Regions from separate parts of the Streptomyces sp. NPDC041068 genome, predicted to be linked through region 2. Evidence: riboswitches for the same ligand, from Rfam matches in the RefSeq annotation. Region 2 holds a riboswitch; the other holds the start of a gene.

Region 1 (9,038 bases), on a different contig from region 2:
ACGGGAAGCGCTTGAGCACCCGGTTCCAGAACAGCCGCGACGGTCAGTATCTGCATGCTCTGCAGGAGAACTTCGGCATCCGGACCAGCATTTCCGTGTCGGACGAGCTCGTGCTGCCGGCAGCGCCGAGTGTGACCGTACGTACAGCAGAGCCGAAGGCAGGAAAGGGCACATCGTGATCGCCGTACTGGGCCTCGTCGTGGGAGTCGTGGCCGGATTGTTGGTTCGGCCCGAGGTTCCGGCGGTGGTCGAGCCGTATCTTCCGATCGCCGTGGTCGCGGCACTGGACGCGGTGTTCGGAGGCCTGCGCGCGATGCTCGACGGCATCTTCGACGACAAGGTCTTCGTGGTGTCGTTCCTGTCGAACGTGGTGGTGGCCGCGCTGATCGTGTTCCTGGGCGACAAGTTGGGCGTCGGCGCCCAGCTGTCGACCGGCGTCGTCGTGGTCCTCGGCATCCGGATCTTCTCCAACGCCGCCGCGATCCGTCGGCACGTCTTCAGGGCGTGACGCCGATGAGCGCTGACGAGACGCCCGACTACAACCGCCGCAGGGAACTGCCCGCGGAGGTCCCGAGCGAGCCCGAGACGTCCGCCGCTGCGGAGCCCGAGGGGAAGCCGCAGCTCACCGGCCGTCAGAGGCTGGCGCAAGGGCTGTGGCCGCCGCGGGTGACCCGGCCTCAACTCATCGTCGCCCTGCTGCTGTTCGTGCTCGGCCTCGGCCTGGCCATCCAGGTGCGGTCCAACAACGACAGCAGCGCGCTGCGCGGCGCGCGACAGGAAGATCTCGTACGCATCCTCGATGAACTGGATGACCGTACTGAGCGTCTGGAAGAAGAGAAGCGGCGCCTCGAGGAGCAGCGGACCGGACTGGAGAACAGTTCGGACCAGGCCGAGGAGGCCCGCAAGCAGACGGTCGAGCGGGAGAGGCAACTCGGCATCCTGGCAGGCACGGTGGCGGCCCAGGGGCCCGGCATCACGCTCACCATCGAGGACAAGAAGGGGGCGATCGAGGCGGACATGCTGCTCGACGCCATTCAGGAACTGCGCGCCGCCGGCGCCGAGGCGATTCAGATCAATGACGTACGGGTGGTGGCCAACACCTACCTGTCGGACGCCGACGGAGGTGGCGTACGGGTGGACGGCCGCAAGGTCGGAGCACCGTACCTCTTCAAGGTGATCGGCAAGCCGCAGGATCTGGAACCTGCGCTGAACATCCCGGGAGGCGTGGTGCAGACTCTGGAGAAGGAGCAGGCCACGGTCACCGTGGAACGCTCGGAGAAGATCGTCGTGAACGCCTTGCGACCTGCGAAGCGGCCTGACTACGCTCGGTCGTCCTCCCAGTGAGGGCGGGGCGCATGGGGGTCGCAAGGCGAGGGCATGAGGTTGCGGGGGGTCGGCGCACTGGAAGCCCGGTGCGTGGTGGAAACTGTTTGGTGGGTACGGACGTTGTGAGGATGTCCGGTTCACCGATGAATGCCGGTGTGTGCAATCAGGGTTCGTCCTGCCCCACGGGCGGGTCTGTTTCGGTCAAGGGGAATCGCCCGTGAAGTTGTTTGCGAAGTTGTTCGGCAAGAGTGCACGTGAGGACAGCGGCAATCCCGCCACTGCCCGACACCGTGCCCCGCGCCATGGAGACGCCGAGGAGCAGGGCGCCGGGCGCCCGATGTTCCGCGATCAGGTCGCTGGTCCAGGTGGTGACATTTCGGGCGGACAGGGCGCGTCATCTGTTGACCCTGCCGGTCCCGGCCGCATAGGTTTCGGAGAACCGTCAACCTCAAGTACGGGTGGAGGGTTTACCCCCGACCCGTACGCATCGAATGCCCCCGCGGGGCAGCCGCGGCAGGAGGACCCGTCCATGGCTTTGGTGTGTACGAGGTGCGGGAACCGCAACGCCGAGGCGAGCCGGTTCTGTTCCAACTGCGGTGCGCCGCTGCGGGCCGGGGCCACGCCGGAGCGTGCGTCCGAGACGACCTCGACGATCTCCATCTCGGGCCTCGAGGCCTACGAGGCGGAGGCGACGGGGCAGACTCCGTCCCCCGCGCTCTCGCCGGAGGCTCAGGCCGCGGTGGACGCGTTGCCGCTCGGCTCGGCGCTGCTCGTGGTGCGCCGCGGGCCGAACTCGGGCAGTCGTTTCCTGCTCGACGGCGAGCTGACCACTGCGGGGCGTCACCCGCAGAGCGACATCTTCCTGGACGACGTGACCGTGTCGCGTCGCCACGTGGAGTTCCGTCGCGTCCAGGACGGTTCCTTCACCGTCGCGGATGTGGGCAGCCTCAACGGCACGTACGTCAACCGGGAGCGGATCGACTCCGTCGCGCTGTCGAACGGTGACGAGGTGCAGATCGGCAAGTACCGCCTGGTCTTCTACGCGAGCCAGCGGGGCATCTGAACCACCCCCAGACTGCGTCTGGGGTGATCCCCAGGGAAGGTCCATGCTTCAAACACCGAGGGGCGGTGCCGGCAGCGGCACCGCCGCCGCGGACCGTCGGCTGATGAGCATCGGTACCGTGCTGAACGCGCTGCGTGACGAGTTTCCCGAGGTCACGATCTCCAAGATCAGGTTCTTGGAGGCCGAAGGGCTCATCGAGCCGCAGCGCACGCCTTCCGGATACCGGAAGTTCAGCACGGAGGATGTCGAACGGCTTGGTCACGTCCTGAGGATGCAGCGGGACCACTATCTGCCGCTCAAGGTCATTCGCGAGCATCTGGACGCGCTGGAGCGCGGTGAGCGGCCTCCGCTGCCTTCTCTGGGGCGCCAGCGGGACGCCGGCGACGGTCAGGGCCAGGACGAGGTCGAGGGGCCGACGGCGGCCCGTGTGGGCCGGGACGAGCTGCTCGCCGCCGCGGAGATCGACGAGGGGCAGCTAGACGAGTGGGAGACGTACGGGCTCGTCGCGCCGTTGCCGGACGGCGGCTACGACGCGGAGGCCGTCACGGTCGCCTCGCTCGTCCTCGAACTCGGCCGGTTCGGGATCGAGCCACGGCATCTGCGGGCCATGAAGGCCGCCGCGGAGCGGGAGGCCGGGCTCGTGGACCAGGTGGTCGCGCCGCTGCGGCGGCACCGCAATCCGCAGACCAGGGCCCATGCCGAGGCCCGTACCAAGGAGCTGGCCGGGCTCACCGGACGGCTGCACTCCGCGCTCGTGCAGACCGCGCTCGGGGTCAGACTGCCGTGACTCGGCCAGTGCCCGGCCGGTACTCGGCGGGTGCCCGACTACCCAAACCTGCCAGCCACGTCCTAGGGTTGCTGTGTGAACGAGCTCGACGTCGTAGGTGTCCGGGTCGAAATGCCCTCCAACCAACCGATCGTGCTCCTGCGTGAAGTGGGAGGCGACCGGTACCTCCCCATCTGGATCGGACCAGGGGAGGCGACCGCCATCGCCTTCGCACAGCAGGGCATGGCACCCGCACGGCCACTGACCCACGACCTGTTCAAGGACGTGCTGGAGGCGGTGGGCCAGGAGCTCTCCGAAGTGCGCATCACGGACCTGCGGGAAGGCGTCTTCTACGCCGAGCTGGTCTTCGCCAGCGGTGTCGAGGTCAGTGCGCGTCCGTCCGACGCCATAGCGCTGGCGCTGCGCACCGGGACGCCGATCTTCGGCAGCGACGGCGTCCTGGACGACGCCGGGATCGCGATCCCGGACGAGCAGGAGGACGAGGTGGAGAAGTTCCGCGAGTTCCTCGACCAGATCTCGCCCGAGGACTTCGGTACCAACAGTCAGTGAGCCGCTCCGGCGGCTCGCGTCGGACCATTCGGCTAGCCTTTCCCCGCGGTGAGGTACGGGAAACCACTCTCAGGGTGATTATCACTCGGCGTGCCGAGTGTGGCGATCGTTGACGAGCCCCTGGCGACTGCCTACCGTCGAGAAGGCAGGTCAAGGAGGGAGGTCGGCGTGAGAAGCAGCGGCGACGGTACGGCGATGGGCGGTCCGTTTCCGCTCCACGGCAGCGCGGCCGATCACTCTCCGAAACGACCGATGGCGGTCCAGGGGAGCGGGGACGCTACGTTCGAGCATTCCGAGCAGATCGGCTACCGCGGTCCCACCGCGTGCGCGGCCGCGGGCATCACGTACCGACAACTCGACTACTGGGCACGGACCGGTCTGGTCGAGCCCAGTGTGCGCGCCGCGGGCGGTTCCGGCACACAGCGGCTCTACAGCTTCCGCGACGTGGTCGTCCTCAAGGTCGTGAAGCGGTTCCTGGACACCGGGGTGTCGCTGCAGAACATTCGCACGACCGTCCAGCACCTGCGGGAGCGCGGGTTCCGTGATCTCGAGCGGATGACGCTCATGAGCGACGGCGCGACGGTGTACGAGTGCACGTCGCCCAGCGAGGTCCACGATCTGCTCCAGGGTGGGCAGGGGGTCTTCGGGATCGCCGTGGGGGTCGTCTGGCGGGATGTCGAGGCGGCTCTGTCCCAGCTGCACGGGGAGCGCATCGACACCGGCGAGACACTCGTCGGGCACAACCCCGCCGACGAGCTCGCCAGACGGCGCAACAGGGCTGTCTGAGGCCGCGTTGTCAGTGGCGTAGGGCAGCATCGGAGATGTGAGAAGCGCGCCGACGATTCTGCATCTGGACATGGATGCCTTCTACGCGTCCGCGGAGCAGGCCGCGAAGCCGAGCCTGCGCGGAAAGGCCGTGGTGGTGGGCGGGCTCGGGCCGCGGGGTGTGGTGGCCACCGCTTCCTATGAGGCTCGGCGGTTCGGTGTGCACTCGGCGATGCCGATGGGGCAGGCGCGCAGACTCGCGCCCAATGCCGCTTATCTCGTGCCGCGCTTCGGGCTGTACCGCGAGGTCAGCGAGCAGGTGATGGGGCTGCTCCGGGAGTTGTCGCCGCTGGTGGAGCCGCTCAGTCTGGACGAGGCCTTCGTGGACCTGGAGGCGGGGGGCGTCGCTGACGACGAGGCGTCGGCCAGGGCCGTGGGGGAGCGGCTGAGGGCGGACATCAGGGCGGTCACCGGGCTCACCGGGTCGGTGGGGCTCGCCGTCTCCAAGATGCTGGCGAAGATCGCTTCCGAGGAGGCGAAGCCGGACGGGCTGCGGCTGATAGCGCCGGGGACGGAGCGGGCGCTGCTGGGGCCGATGCCGGTGCGGACGCTGCCGGGGGTGGGGCCGGCCACGGGGGATCATCTGCGGCGGGCCGGGATCACCACGGTCGAGGAGATCGCGGAGGCCGGCGAGGACGAGCTCGTACGGCTGTTGGGCAAGGCGCACGGGGGCTCGCTCTACGCGATGGCGCTCGCCCTCGACGAGCGGCCGGTGGTGGCCGAGCGGGACACGAAGTCGGTCAGTGTCGAGGACACGTACGACGTGGACATCCATGACCGGGTGCGGGTGCGGAACGAGGTCGCGCGGCTCGCCGACCGGTGTGTGCAGCGGTTGCGGGCGGCGGGGCACTCCGGGCGGACCATCGTGCTGAAGGTGAGGCGGTTCGACTTCTCGACGCTGACGCGGTCCGAGACGCTGAGAGGGCCCACGGACGACCCTGGAGTGGTGCGGGAGGCCGCGGCGCGGCTGCTGGAGTCCGTGGACACCACCGGGGGTGTCCGGCTGCTGGGAGTGGGCGTTTCGGGGCTCGCGGACTACACGCAGGAGGATCTCTTCGCCCAGGCTCAGGCCGCTGAGGCCGAGGTGGAGGGGCAGGGGGAAGCGGAGCCCGGGGGCGAGGTGGATGACGTGGCGCGGCCGGTGGAGGACGTGGGCGGTGAGGAGCCGGTGGCGCCGGTCGAGCGGCGGTGGGCGGCCGGGCACGATGTGCGGCACGCCGAGCACGGGCACGGGTGGGTGCAGGGGAGCGGTCTCGGCCGGGTGACCGTGCGGTTCGAGACGCCGTGGTCGGAGCAGCCGGGGCGGGTGAGGACGTTCAGGACCGATGATCCGGATCTGGAGCCGGCGGAGCCGTTGCCGTTGGTGGGTGGGGACTTGGCGGAGGCGCCGCAGGTGGTCGGTGGGGCGTAGCGGGTCGCCGGAGTGGAGCCGACTTCCGGGGGAGGTTCGGCGGCGGGGCGTGGGGATGGCCGGAGGGACCACATGGCTGGCTCGGGTCGTGTGCCGGGGGGCGGGGTATTCGGGGTGAGGCCCGCGAGGTGTTGGTTGCTGCGGGCGGTCTCTTGGGGTGTGGGGCCGGCAGGGGCCGGTTGGACGGGCGCATGTCGGCGGGAGGCATCGGTGGGGAGTGAGGGTGATGCGGTGGCCGGGGCTCGGGTCGCTGTGGGCGGTCCGTAGGGGGCGCAGGAACCTGCCGGAGGGTGGCCAAGGCCTGGTCGGGCAGGGAACGAGCCGGGGTGAGGTGGTGTGCCGCAGGGAGTTGGGCGAGGCTGGCCGCTTTGCCGCTTTGGCTGTTGTGGGGCGCTCTGTGCGGGTGCAGGGCCGGTCAGAGGGAGGCCGGGCGCTGGCCTCGGTGCATGTCGGTGGCGGGGTGGTGCCTTGCCCCCTGGAGGGGTGGGCCGGTACGGGGTGCAGGGGACGTCAGGGGGTGTCTGTTCCTGCTATCTGGCCGAACGTCGTGTCGGGGGGTGGGGACTGTGGGGGTGCGATGTCCAGGCCGTAGTGGTGGTAGAGCTGGAGTTCCTGTTCCGGGGAGAGGTGGCGGCCCACTCCGAAGTCCGGGGCGTCCTTGATCAGTGCGCGGTCGAAGGGGATGCGCAGGGTGCCGTCGTCGACCAGTTCGCTCGGTTCCAGGGGGACGAAGGCGTCGCGGCTGAACAGGCCGGTGCGTATGGCCGCCCACTCCGGGGCACCGGTGGCATCGTCGAGATAGACCTCGTCGATCGTGCCGATCTTCGCCCCGTTCCGGTCGAACGCCTTGCGGCCGATCAGGTTGCGCGGATCGATGTCGGTCTGCACGGGCCCTCCAGCTGGTCGAGGGGTGTCGGATTTGGGCGTAACTCATCTTTAATCGCTCGTACTCACTACGAAAGAGCACTTCGGGGCAGGTGGCCACTCGAGGGATCGGCCATGGTCCTCGCTGGTAGGCTGGCGGCTGGCTGCTGACCCCGTGCGGGAGAGCTCTCCGGAACGCGATTGCCGGAGGCGCCGAAGGAGCAAATCCTCCCCGGAATCTCTCAGGCACCCGTACCGCACGGACGAGGTCACTCTGGAAAGCAGGGCGGGCGTCGGGCGGGCACGTCCGGGATCCTCCCTCACCGACGGTGAAAGCAGGACTGTCCACGGACGGGCCTGTGAAGCTCTCAGGTTGAGATGACAGAGGGGGAGGCCGTCCGGGTACCCGCGCCGTGGTACCCCTCGTAGGTCGCGCAGACCAGGAGGCCTCCGCAATGACTGCCACCAATCGCATCCCGCTCTCCGAGCTCGAGCAGGGCATCCCCTTCGAGCAGCGGCACATCGGGCCCGATGCGGAAGCGCGGGCCAAGATGCTCGCCCAGGTCGGGTACGGCTCGCTCGACGAGCTGACGGCCGCCGCGGTACCGGATGTGATCAAGAACGCCGAGGCGCTCGACCTGCCCGGTGCGCGCACCGAGGCCGAGGTCCTCGCCGAGCTGCGTTCCCTCGCGGACCGGAACCAGGTCCTCGACTCCATGATCGGGCTTGGCTATTACGGGACCTTCACCCCGCCGGTGATCCTGCGGAACGTCATGGAGAATCCGGCCTGGTACACGGCTTACACGCCGTACCAGCCCGAGATCTCGCAGGGGCGCCTCGAGGCGCTGCTCAACTTCCAGACGATGGTCGCCGAGCTGACAGGGCTGCCCACCTCCGGGGCCTCGCTACTCGATGAGGGCACCGCGGCCGCCGAGGCCATGGCCCTCTCGCGGCGCATGGGCAAGGTCAAGGGCGGGGTCTTCGTCGTTGATGCCGATGCTCTGCCGCAGACCATCGCCGTCATTCAGACCCGTGCCGAGCCGACCGGCGTCGAGATCGTCGTCGCCGATCTGAGCGAGGGCATTCCCGCCGAGGTCGCCGAGCGCGGTGTCGTGGGTGTGCTGGTCCAGTACCCGGGTGCCTCCGGCGTCGTACGCGACATCAAGCCGCTCATCGACCAGGCGCACGAGCTCGGTGCCGTCGTCACCGTCGCCGCCGATCTGCTCGCCCTGACGCTGCTCACCTCGCCCGGTGAGCTCGGCGCCGACATCGCCGTCGGTACGACGCAGCGCTTCGGTGTCCCGATGGGCTTCGGTGGTCCGCACGCCGGATACATGGCGGTGCGCGAGAAGTTCGCGCGCAGCCTGCCGGGCCGGCTCGTCGGCGTCTCCGTCGACGCGGACGGCAACAAGGCCTACCGGCTCGCGCTGCAGACCCGTGAGCAGCACATCCGTCGTGAGAAGGCCACCAGCAACATCTGTACCGCCCAGGTGCTGCTCGCCGTCATGGCCGGAATGTACGCCGTCTACCACGGGCCCGAGGGGCTCAAGGCCATCGCGCGGCGCACCCACCGGTACGCGACGCTGCTCGCCGCGGGGCTCACCGCCGGTGGTGTCGAGGTTGTCCACGGCGCGTACTTCGACACGCTGACCGTGCGGGTTCCCGGCAAGGCCGACGAGCTCGTCTCCGCGGCCCGCGAAGGCGGCGTGAACATCCACCCGGTCGACGCCGACCACGTCTCCATCGCCTGCGACGAGACCACCACGCGCAAGCAACTGGCCGCCGTGTGGGGGGCCTTCGGGGTCGAGGCCGACATCGAGGCGCTCGACGCCGAGGTCGCGGACACGCTGCCCGACGCCCTGCTGCGCGGCGACGACTACCTCGCGCACCCGGTGTTCCACCAGCACCGCTCCGAGACCGCGATGCTGCGCTACCTGCGCAAGCTGGCCGACCGCGACTACGCGCTCGACCGCGGCATGATCCCGCTGGGCTCCTGCACGATGAAGCTCAACGCGACCACCGAGATGGAGCCGGTCACCTGGCCCGAGTTCGGCCAGCTGCACCCCTTCGCGCCCGCCCAGCAGGCGCAGGGCTACCTCACGCTCATCCGTGAGCTGGAGGAGCGGCTCGCCGAGGTCACCGGGTACGACAAGGTCTCGCTGCAGCCCAACGCCGGTTCGCAGGGCGAGCTCGCCGGTCTGCTCGCCGTGCGC
Region 2 (9,038 bases):
CCTTCTTCCAGGCCGTGTTGCGGACCAGCACGATCTTCTTGCCGGACTTGTACGACTCGAACTTGTACGGGCCCGAGGAGAACGGCCGCGCGGTGTACTTCGCCTTGGTGTCCTTGGACTCCTTGACCGGCGAACCGGACGGCATCGCGAGGAACTGCTCGAAGTCACCGTTGCGCTTGGGCAGTTTGAAGATGATGGTCTGGTCGTCGGGCGTCTCGATGGCGTCCAGGCCGCCCTTGTCCTTGTACGGACCCTTGTACTTCTTGTCGGGGTCCAGCGCCTGGCGGATGTAGCCCGGACCACCGGTGATGGTGTCCGTCGCCCAGGAGCGCTCGATGCCGTACTTGACGTCCTTGGAGGTCAGCTTGGAGCCGTCCTCCCACGTGAGGCCGTCACGCAGCTTGTACGTGTAGGTCTTGCCGTCGTCCGAGATCTTCGCCGTGGAGGTGGCGAGGTCGGGGACCAGCTTGGTGCCGTCCTTGCCCGGGGCGGGGTTGTAGGAGATCAGCTGGCGCGTGTAGAAGCGCATGAAGTCCCACGACATGCCGTAGTAGGCACGCTGGGGGTCGGCCGAGTCGAGGTCCTGCTTGCCGACCATCTTCAGCGTCCCCCCCTTCTTCTTGGACGCGTTGGCGATCTTGTTGAGCGCCGCGTTGTAGCCGGCACCCTTCGAGTCGTCGCCATCACCGTCACCGCCGCCGCACGCCGTGGTGGTCACCAGCGCCGCGACGACGAGGGCCGCACCAGCGGTGAGCCGACGTTTCGAGGAAACTGTGGGCATTTTCTCGTAACCTCCGAGTTTCGCGGTCCCTGGCCTTGAGCTGCCGGAGAACCATCGGTATAGCCACCTGACATGCGGCAGGGGCAAGCCAGTTGAGGCCTTCTAGCGCGTCCCCTTCGGGTCGAGCGCGTCACGCAGCCCGTCGCCGAAGAGGTTGAAGGCCAGGACGGTGATGAAGATCGTCACGCCCGGGAAGACCATGAACATCGGGTCGTGCTCGTACGTTTCGAGCGCGTCGCGCAGCATGCCGCCCCAGGACGCCGTCGGCGGCTTCACACCGGCACCGAGGAAGCTGAGGGCCGCCTCCGTGAGGATGTTGGTCGGGATCATCAGCGTCGCGTAGACGGTGATCGGGGCGACCAGGTTGGGCAGCAGCTCGCGGAACAGGATGTGACGCTTGCCGCCGCCGAGGCTGCGGGCCGCTTCCACGTACTCCCGCTCACGGAGCGAAAGCGTCTGGCCTCTGACGATCCGCCCGACGTACGGCCACCCGAAGAAGCCGATGACCATGACGAGGATCGCGACGCGGACGCTGCTGCCGGTCAGACCCAGCAGGTCGTCCGGGAGCACGGAGACCAGGGAGATGATGAAGAGCAGCTGCGGGAAGGAGAGCAGCACGTCCATCACGCGGCTGATCAGCGCGTCGACCCAGCCGCCGAAGTAGCCGGCGATGATCCCGAAGAGGGTGCCGAGCGCGACGGCGACGATGGCCGCGAGGAACGCCACGAGGAGCGAGATCCGCGCGCCGTAGACGATGCGGCTGAAGACGTCGCGGCCCTTGTTGGGCTCGACCCCGAAGAGGAAGTCGCTGCTCATGCCGCCGAACGCGCCCTTGGGCAGGTTGGTCAGCTCGTCCAGCTCGTCCTGGTGGAAGTCGTTGGGCGGATGGCCCAACAGGCTCACGATCAGGGGGGCGAAGACCGCGACAAGGACCAGGAACAGCACCGTGAAGCCGCCGAACAAGGCGACCTTGTCCCGCTTCAGGCGGTTCCAGGCGATCTGCTTGAGGGACCGACCCTCGACCTTCTTCACCCCTGCATCAACTGCGGGAGCGACGTCCTCGGTCGGGTCCACATCCGCAGGTGTGTCATGCAATGGTGCCGTCATCGTGGCAGGGACCCCTCTCAACCGGTGGTGACCGGCCCGCACTTGCCGCTGTAGCGACGTGATCAGTCCGTCGTACACAGGGGCGAAGGCCCCTGGAGCGGGAGTCTTCATCCACGTCGCGATCTGTTACCAGGCTTGAGGGGGAAAGGATGCGCAACCGTGATGCTGATCGGGGTGTTCCGTTATCCGGACGCGGGTGAACGAGGGGCGAACACGGGGCAGTTGGGGCGCAAGAAGTCACGGGAGCCCATAGGGCCCCACCCGCACCACAACGGACATCACGTCCGTCGACGCTGCTCAGTGCCGTGCCGAGCGACGAATTTCGGTCAGTACTGCGCGGGGTAGCCGTACCCGCCGGCGGGGGCCGGGGCCGCCTGGGCCTCGCGGTCGTAGAACGGCCGGGCGTTGGCGCGGAGCCACATCGCGACCGGGTCGTAGTCGTCGGACATCGCGACGGTCGAGACGGGCAGGCCGTCCGGGACCGCGGCGATGGACTGCTGCATCATCGCGCGCACCGCGTCGACCGAGGGCGGCGACGTGTCGTACACATCGAGGCCGATGGCCAGATACGGCGCCCCGAGCGCGGGCTGCACCCAGGCGCGGCGCAGCGAGCGCACCGCGGGGGTGCGGTGCGCGTTCTGCGTCAACAGGGCGTAGAACTGGGGGATTTCGATGATCGGGTCGGAGAGCCTGAGGGGCCCCGCGGGCAGCAGGTCCAGGCCCATGGCGATGCGGCGCAGATCGAGCCAGGGGATGCCGACGCCGCCGCCCGGGGCGTGCGGGTTGAGCCAGAGGCCGTAGTGGTCGGGGTAGAGGGTGCGGGCGACGTCGATGCCGCGCACCACCTCGTAGCTGCGGTTCCAGCCGCTGGCGGAGAGCTCCTGGGCGGAGGTCACGCAGGGGGCGTAGCCGAGGCCCTCGACCTCCATGTTGCCGTACTGGGCGTCGGGCGATCCGGACTGGCCGTGCCAGAGCAGCATCCACACCTGGTCACCGGCGAGCGCGCGCAGCAGCGCCTCGTACGCGTCGTAACGCCCCGGCGTCACCTGGCGCAGCATCTGCTCGACCTGTCCCCCAGGTCTCGACTGCGCTCGACCAGGGGAGACCCCATCGCCCGCGGCCGTGCCCGACGCACTCACCCGTAACCGCCCCTTCACGACGAACTCGATGACCCAAGGAATGCAACCAGCTTAAGCGGCGATCCTGGCACGGACTTGGCGTACGGCGCCTCAGGCCCCGCGGACGTAGAACGGCCGTACCCGCGCGCGCAGCCAGTCGCCCACCGGATCCTGCGCCACGTCGAGCAGGACGAGGTTCACCGGCCACGGGGCGGGGACCTGGCCCAGAGCGCGGCCGAGGGCCTCCATGGGGAGGTCGCGGGCGTTGCCCTCCCAGGTGGACAGTTCGACACCGACGAAGAGGGTCGGGTCGTCCGTCTCGACGGTCGCCAGGCAGCGGCGCGCGGTGAGCACGACGCCCGCCGCCTCGAACTCCCGACCGGCGGCGGCCAGGAAGTCCACCGGGTCCTCCTGCCAGTCCGGCTCGTAGAGGCGCACGCGGCCGCCGGTGGTGGGCCCGTCCAGTTCGGTGCGCCCGGCGCGGGCGAGCTCGGCGACGGCGGGCGGCGGCAGCGGAACGCCGACGGTGCCGTCCGGGTTCAGGGCGATGCCCAGCTGCGGCGGCAGGCCGCGGGCGAACTCCACGGCGGGCGCCACGGTGTGCCCCATGCGGTCCGCCGCTTCGCCGAGAGCCTGGCGGAACTGCTGCTCGGAGCTGAAGACGGGGACGTACGCCTGACCCTCGATCTCCAAGGTCGGCAGGTCCAGGGTGCCGCTGTCGGGGCCGCCGCCGTTCGGCAGCGGAATCCAGATCCGGCTGCGGCCGAGGACCTCCACGATCCGGGCGCCCGCCGACGCGGGGCCGCCGAGGGAGGCCGCGAGGACCTCCTCGAGTTCATTGCCCGGCCATCCGCCATACGGATGGGCGTGTGCCTGCCCCGGAAAGTCCATCTGTCCAACCCCTGCTCGCGACCGCTCTGCCTGCGGCTCGAACCCTAACGCCGGGCGGCGGGAGGCCGGGCGCGTGCACCCGAATGGACACGCTCCGCTTCCGTCTGGTTGCGAGCTGTAGTCGCCGCTTCGAGGGTGGCCCTAGTGCCGCTCCCCTCTGGCACGCCGCGCCTCCCGCCGAAAGGACCCTGCTCATGAGACCGCGCAGGACCGCCTCGCTCGCCGTCAGCGCGTCCCTCTGCGGGGCCCTGCTGCTCGGGGCGGCGGGCCCGGCCGCCGCCGCGCGCCCCGCCGAACCGGCCGTGCCCCGCACGGTGCAGGACCTGGAGTCGCTCCTGGAGGCGTGCCAGTACCTCCTCGACACCTCCTTCGGCGGCTGGATCAACCCCGACGGCCTGGCGAAGGTCAGCGCCGAGCTCGACACCCTGCTCGGCGCGCCCACTCCGGACACCGCGCAGCCCGGCACCTGGGCCGGAGCCGCTCGGACCGCCCTGAAGAAGGAGGTCGAGGGCCTGGTCGCGGCCGCCTCGGAGGGCGACTGGATCAAGGTCCTCGGCTCCCTGCAGACCGTGCCGAAGGCCGCGAACGACCTGCTGTTCGCGGTCGGCCTGACCCAGTGGATCGACTCGCTGCCGCCGGCCCCCGAGGCCCCGACGGCCCCACAACTCCCGCAATCCCCCCAGCAGTAGACCTCCAGAGACCCCAGAGCCCCCCCCCAGAGAACAACCAGAGAACACCAGAGAACACCAGAGAAGAGGACTTCCCATGCGACTCAGCAGGACCGTCACCGCCCTCGCCGTCTCCGTCTCCCTGACCGCGGGCGCCGTCGCCATGACCGCGGCCCCCGCCTTCGCCGCGGCATCCGTCTCGCGCACCGCAGAGGACCGCGCGCTCATGGTCGAGCAGGGCTTCGACGCCCTCTACGCCGCCATCGACGAGCTCGCCACGCGCAGCGCGGACGGCACGGCCGACGAGACCCACAGCGCCGCCGTGGACGCGGCCATGGACCGGGTGCTCTCGGCGGTCGGCGCCGTGCGCGCGGCCGACCCGGAGCCCAAGCCCAAGGGCGACGACCCGGTCGTCGCGGCCGAGGCCAAGCTGAAGGCGGAGGTGGACGGGCTGATGAAGGCGGCGCTCTCGGCCGACCTCGGCAAGCTCGTGCCCGCCCTGACCTCCGTGCCGAACCTCGCCGTCGACCTGCTCATCAAGGTCGGCCTCGGCAAGCTGGCCGAGGGCCTGCCGAAGCTGCCGAAGCTGCCGGAGGCGCCGAAGGTACCGGGCCTGCCCGAGGCCCCGGCCGTCCCGGCGATCCCCGGCCTGCCCCAGGCCCCGGCCGTCCCGGCGATCCCCGGCCTGCCGAAGATCCCCGGGCTGCCGTTCTGACGTAGCCGTACGGAGGAGACGTACGCGTATGCAGAGACGTACGCGTGACGTGCGCGTACGCGGACACGTACGCGGAAGGGGCCCGCGCCGACGGATGGCGCGGGCTCCTTCGCGCTACCGGCCCCCTCGCGCTACCGGCCCCTGTCGAAGGCGATCCCCCGCAGCACCTGCGCCGCCGCGCGGTCGAGCAGCACCGCCGAGCCGATGCCGCGTGGCAGCTCGCCGCGCTCGGCGGCGCCGACCAGGCGGCCGATCACTCTGCGGTGCCGCGCGAAGGCGTACCGGGACACGCCCCTGCCGCGCTCGCGCTGGCCCTGCAGCGCGGTGTCCGCGGGGACGTCGAGCAGGAGCAGGTGCAGGACCCTGCCGCGCCGGGCGGCCTCGCGGGCGAGCCAGCGGCGCACCCACGTCTGGGTGCCGCAGTCGTGCACGACGACGCTCACCCCGGAGCGCAGGGTGCGGCGCAGTCCGGCGTAGTGCGCGAGGCGGACCAGGGGTCTGTAGACCGCGTACGGCACAAGGCGGGGCATGCGGGCCGCCCAGCGGTCGCGGGTGTCCTGGGAGTCGATGCGCGGCCCCGTGACGGCCTGTCGCATCAGCGTCGACTTGCCCCCGCCGGGCAGCCCGGAGACGACGACCAGGTCGCCCTCGGCGAAGGTGAGGCGGTGCGGGCTGTGTCCCGCCCGCTGCCGCAGGTCGCGGACGACGGCCAGGGGAAGCGGACCGCAGCTCTCCGTGGCCGGGGCGGCGGCCTGCTCGGGCAGCGCCACCCCCGTGGTAGTGGCGTAGACACTGGTCCTGCTGTGCACCGTGATCGGCCTCCCCATAGCGGTCACGTACTGCCTCCCCAGCAAGTGTAAAGAGAAGGTAATGCGGCACAAGAGCATTCCGGGGCCGCCCGAACCGTGACCGGGCACGGGTCCCCCTGGACAGGGTCGCGTGCAATGATGTGCGCGCCAACTCCATACCGGCCGTTTGAATCCGCGCGGGAGAGTCCCCGGAGCCAGCACGCAGCGCGTGCCCGGGGCGCCGAAGGAGCAAGTCCCTCCCTTGAATCTCTCAGGCCCCGTACCGCGCGGGCGAGGCACATCTGAAAAGCGGGCCGCCCCGGCGGTCCCACCCAAGGTGCAAGCCGTGCGTCCCGGATCACGAGACGCTCGAGCGAACCTCTCAGGTTCCGATGACAGATGGGGAGGATCGACCTCGCCCGTCATGCCCTGGGAGTTCCCTTCATGAGCACTGCCCCCCGTCTGACCGCCCTCGATGCCGTGCATCGATCGCTCGGCGCGACCATGACCGACTTCGCGGGCTGGGACATGCCGCTGCGGTACGCCAGCGAGCGCGACGAGCACAACGCCGTGCGCACCAAGGCCGGCCTCTTCGACCTGTCGCACATGGGCGAGATCACCGTCACCGGCCCCGCGGCCGCGGACTTCCTGAACTTCGCACTGGTCGGCAACATCGGCTCCATCGGCGTCGGCCGCGCCCGCTACACCATGATCGTCGCCGAGGACGGCGGCATCCTGGACGACCTGATCGTCTACCGCCTCGGCGAGACCGAGGCCCCCGAGTACATGGTCGTCGCCAACGCCTCCAACGCGCAGGTCGTGCTCGACGCGCTCACCGCCCGCGCCGACAGCTTCGACGTCGAGGTCCGCGACGACCGCGACGCGTACGCGCTGCTCGCCGTCCAGGGCCCCGAGTCCCCCGGCATCCTGAAGTCCCTCACGGACGCCGACCTGGACGGCCTGAAGTACTACGCGGGCCTGCCCGGCACCGTCGCGGGCGTCCCCGCGCTGATCGCCCGCACCGGCTACACCGGCGAGGACGGCTTCGAGCTGTTCGTCTCCCCCGGTGACGCGGAGAAGCTGTGGAACGCGCTGATGGAGGCGGGCACGCCGGTCGGCATGGTGCCGGCCGGGCTCTCCTGCCGCGACACGCTGCGCCTGGAGGCGGGCATGCCGCTGTACGGGCACGAGCTGACCGCGGGGCTGACCCCGTTCGACGCGGGCCTCGGCCGGGTCGTGAAGTTCGAGAAGACCTCGCAGTCGGAGACGTTCGTGGGGCGCGCGGCGCTCGCGGCCGCCGCCGAGCGCGCCGAGACCGCTCCCCCGCGCAAGCTGGTCGGCCTGATCGCCGAGGGCCGTCGCGTCCCGCGCGCGGGCTTCTCGGTGGTCGCGGACGGCAAGGTGATCGGCGAGGTCACCTCCGGCGCCCCGTCGCCGACGCTCGGCAAGCCGATCGCGATGGCGTACGTCGACGCGGAGTACGCGACCCCCGGTACCGCGTCCTCATCGGGTGTCGGCGTGGACATCCGCGGCACCCACGAGCCCTACGAGGTCGTGGCGCTGCCGTTCTACAAGCGCCAGAAGTGACGGCGTCGCTTCCGGGCCGTCCGTCCCGGACGCCCCGGAAGTGACCCCCCGCACATCTTTCTCGTTCCGCAGCACCCACCCGCGTACAGGAGAATTCACGTCATGAGCAACCCCCAGCAGCTGCGTTACAGCAAGGAGCACGAGTGGCTCTCGGCCACCGAGGACGGCGTGGCGACGGTCGGCATCACGGAGCACGCGGCCAACGCGCTCGGTGACGTCGTCTTCGCCCAGCTCCCCGGGGTCGGCGACACGGTGACCGCGGGCGAGTCCTGCGGCGAGCTGGAGTCGACCAAGTCGGTCAGCGACCTCTACGCCCCGGTGAGCGGCGAGGTCGTCGCCGCCAACCAGGACGTCGTGGACGACCCGTCGCTGGTCAACTCCGCCCCGTTCGAGGGCGGTTGGCTGTTCAAGGTGCGCATCACGGACGAGCCGGACGAGCTGCTCTCCGCCGATGAGTACACCGCCTTCACCGCCGGCTGACCCATACCGATAGGGATCGTGTGATGTCGCTTCTGAACACCCCTCTCCACGAACTGGACCCGGACGTCGCCGCCGCCGTCGACGCCGAGCTCCACCGCCAGCAGTCCACCCTGGAAATGATCGCCTCGGAGAACTTCGCTCCGGTGGCCGTCATGGAGGCCCAGGGCACCGTCCTCACCAACAAGTACGCCGAGGGCTACCCCGGCCGCCGTTACTACGGCGGCTGCGAGCACGTGGACGTGACCGAGCAGATCGCGATCGACCGGGTCAAGGACCTGTTCGGCGCCGAGTACGCCAACGTCCAGCCGCACTCCGGCGCCTCCGCCAACCAGGCCGCCCTCTTCGCGATCGCCCAGCCCGGCGACACGATCCTCGGCCTGGACCTGGCGCACGGCGGCCACCTCACCCACGGCATGCGCCTGAACTTCTCCGGCAAGCAGTTCAACGTGGTCGCGTACCACGTGGACGAGGCCGGTCTGGTCGACATGGCCGAGGTCGAGCGCCTGGCCAAGGAGAACAGCCCGAAGGTGATCATCGCGGGCTGGTCCGCCTACCCGCGTCAGCTGGACTTCGCCGAGTTCCGCCGGATCGCCGACGAGGTCGGCGCGCACCTGTGGGTCGACATGGCGCACTTCGCCGGTCTGGTCGCCGCGGGTCTGCACCCCAACCCGGTGCCGTACGCGGACGTGGTCACCTCCACCACGCACAAGACGCTGGGCGGCCCGCGCGGCGGCATCATCCTGGCCCGCAACAAGGACTTCGCGAAGAAGCTGAACTCCGCGGTCTTCCCCGGCTTCCAGGGCGGCCCGCTGGAGCACGTGATCGCGGCCAAGGCCGTCTCCTTCAAGGTCGCGGCCTCGGACGACTTCAAGGAGCGCCAGCAGCGCACCCTGGACGGCGCCC

Evidence for each region. Region 2 has a riboswitch for glycine ahead of gcvT (glycine cleavage system aminomethyltransferase GcvT). Riboswitches for the same ligand answer to the same signal wherever they lie in the genome.
Region 1: it holds a riboswitch for glycine, as region 2 does, so the genes downstream of both, gcvP (aminomethyl-transferring glycine dehydrogenase) here and gcvT (glycine cleavage system aminomethyltransferase GcvT) in region 2, are expected to answer to the same signal.

Annotation. Positions count from the first base shown of each region.
Region 1 covers NZ_JBEZCG010000028.1:76,469-85,506, reverse strand. The annotation lists gene AB0B50_RS41580 (DUF881 domain-containing protein) at 1-179, shown strand, start outside; gene AB0B50_RS41575 (small basic family protein) at 176-508, shown strand; gene AB0B50_RS41570 (DUF881 domain-containing protein) at 514-1,344, shown strand; gene AB0B50_RS41565 (FHA domain-containing protein) at 1,427-2,389, shown strand; gene AB0B50_RS41560 (MerR family transcriptional regulator) at 2,433-3,176, shown strand; gene AB0B50_RS41555 (bifunctional nuclease family protein) at 3,252-3,725, shown strand; gene AB0B50_RS41550 (MerR family transcriptional regulator) at 3,894-4,511, shown strand; gene AB0B50_RS41545 (DNA polymerase IV) at 4,549-5,961, shown strand; gene AB0B50_RS41540 (PRC-barrel domain-containing protein) at 6,472-6,849, opposite strand; glycine riboswitch at 6,994-7,093, shown strand; gene gcvP (aminomethyl-transferring glycine dehydrogenase) at 7,281-9,038, shown strand, end outside.
Region 2 covers NZ_JBEZCG010000004.1:519,064-528,101, reverse strand. The annotation lists gene AB0B50_RS12240 (ABC transporter substrate-binding protein) at 1-781, opposite strand, end outside; gene AB0B50_RS12235 (ABC transporter permease) at 884-1,888, opposite strand; gene AB0B50_RS12230 (enhanced serine sensitivity protein SseB C-terminal domain-containing protein) at 2,215-2,946, opposite strand; gene AB0B50_RS12225 (enhanced serine sensitivity protein SseB) at 3,118-3,897, opposite strand; gene AB0B50_RS12220 (hypothetical protein) at 4,092-4,586, shown strand; gene AB0B50_RS12215 (hypothetical protein) at 4,663-5,280, shown strand; gene AB0B50_RS12210 (AAA family ATPase) at 5,412-6,107, opposite strand; glycine riboswitch at 6,257-6,364, shown strand; gene gcvT (glycine cleavage system aminomethyltransferase GcvT) at 6,513-7,655, shown strand; gene gcvH (glycine cleavage system protein GcvH) at 7,758-8,135, shown strand; gene glyA (serine hydroxymethyltransferase) at 8,159-9,038, shown strand, end outside.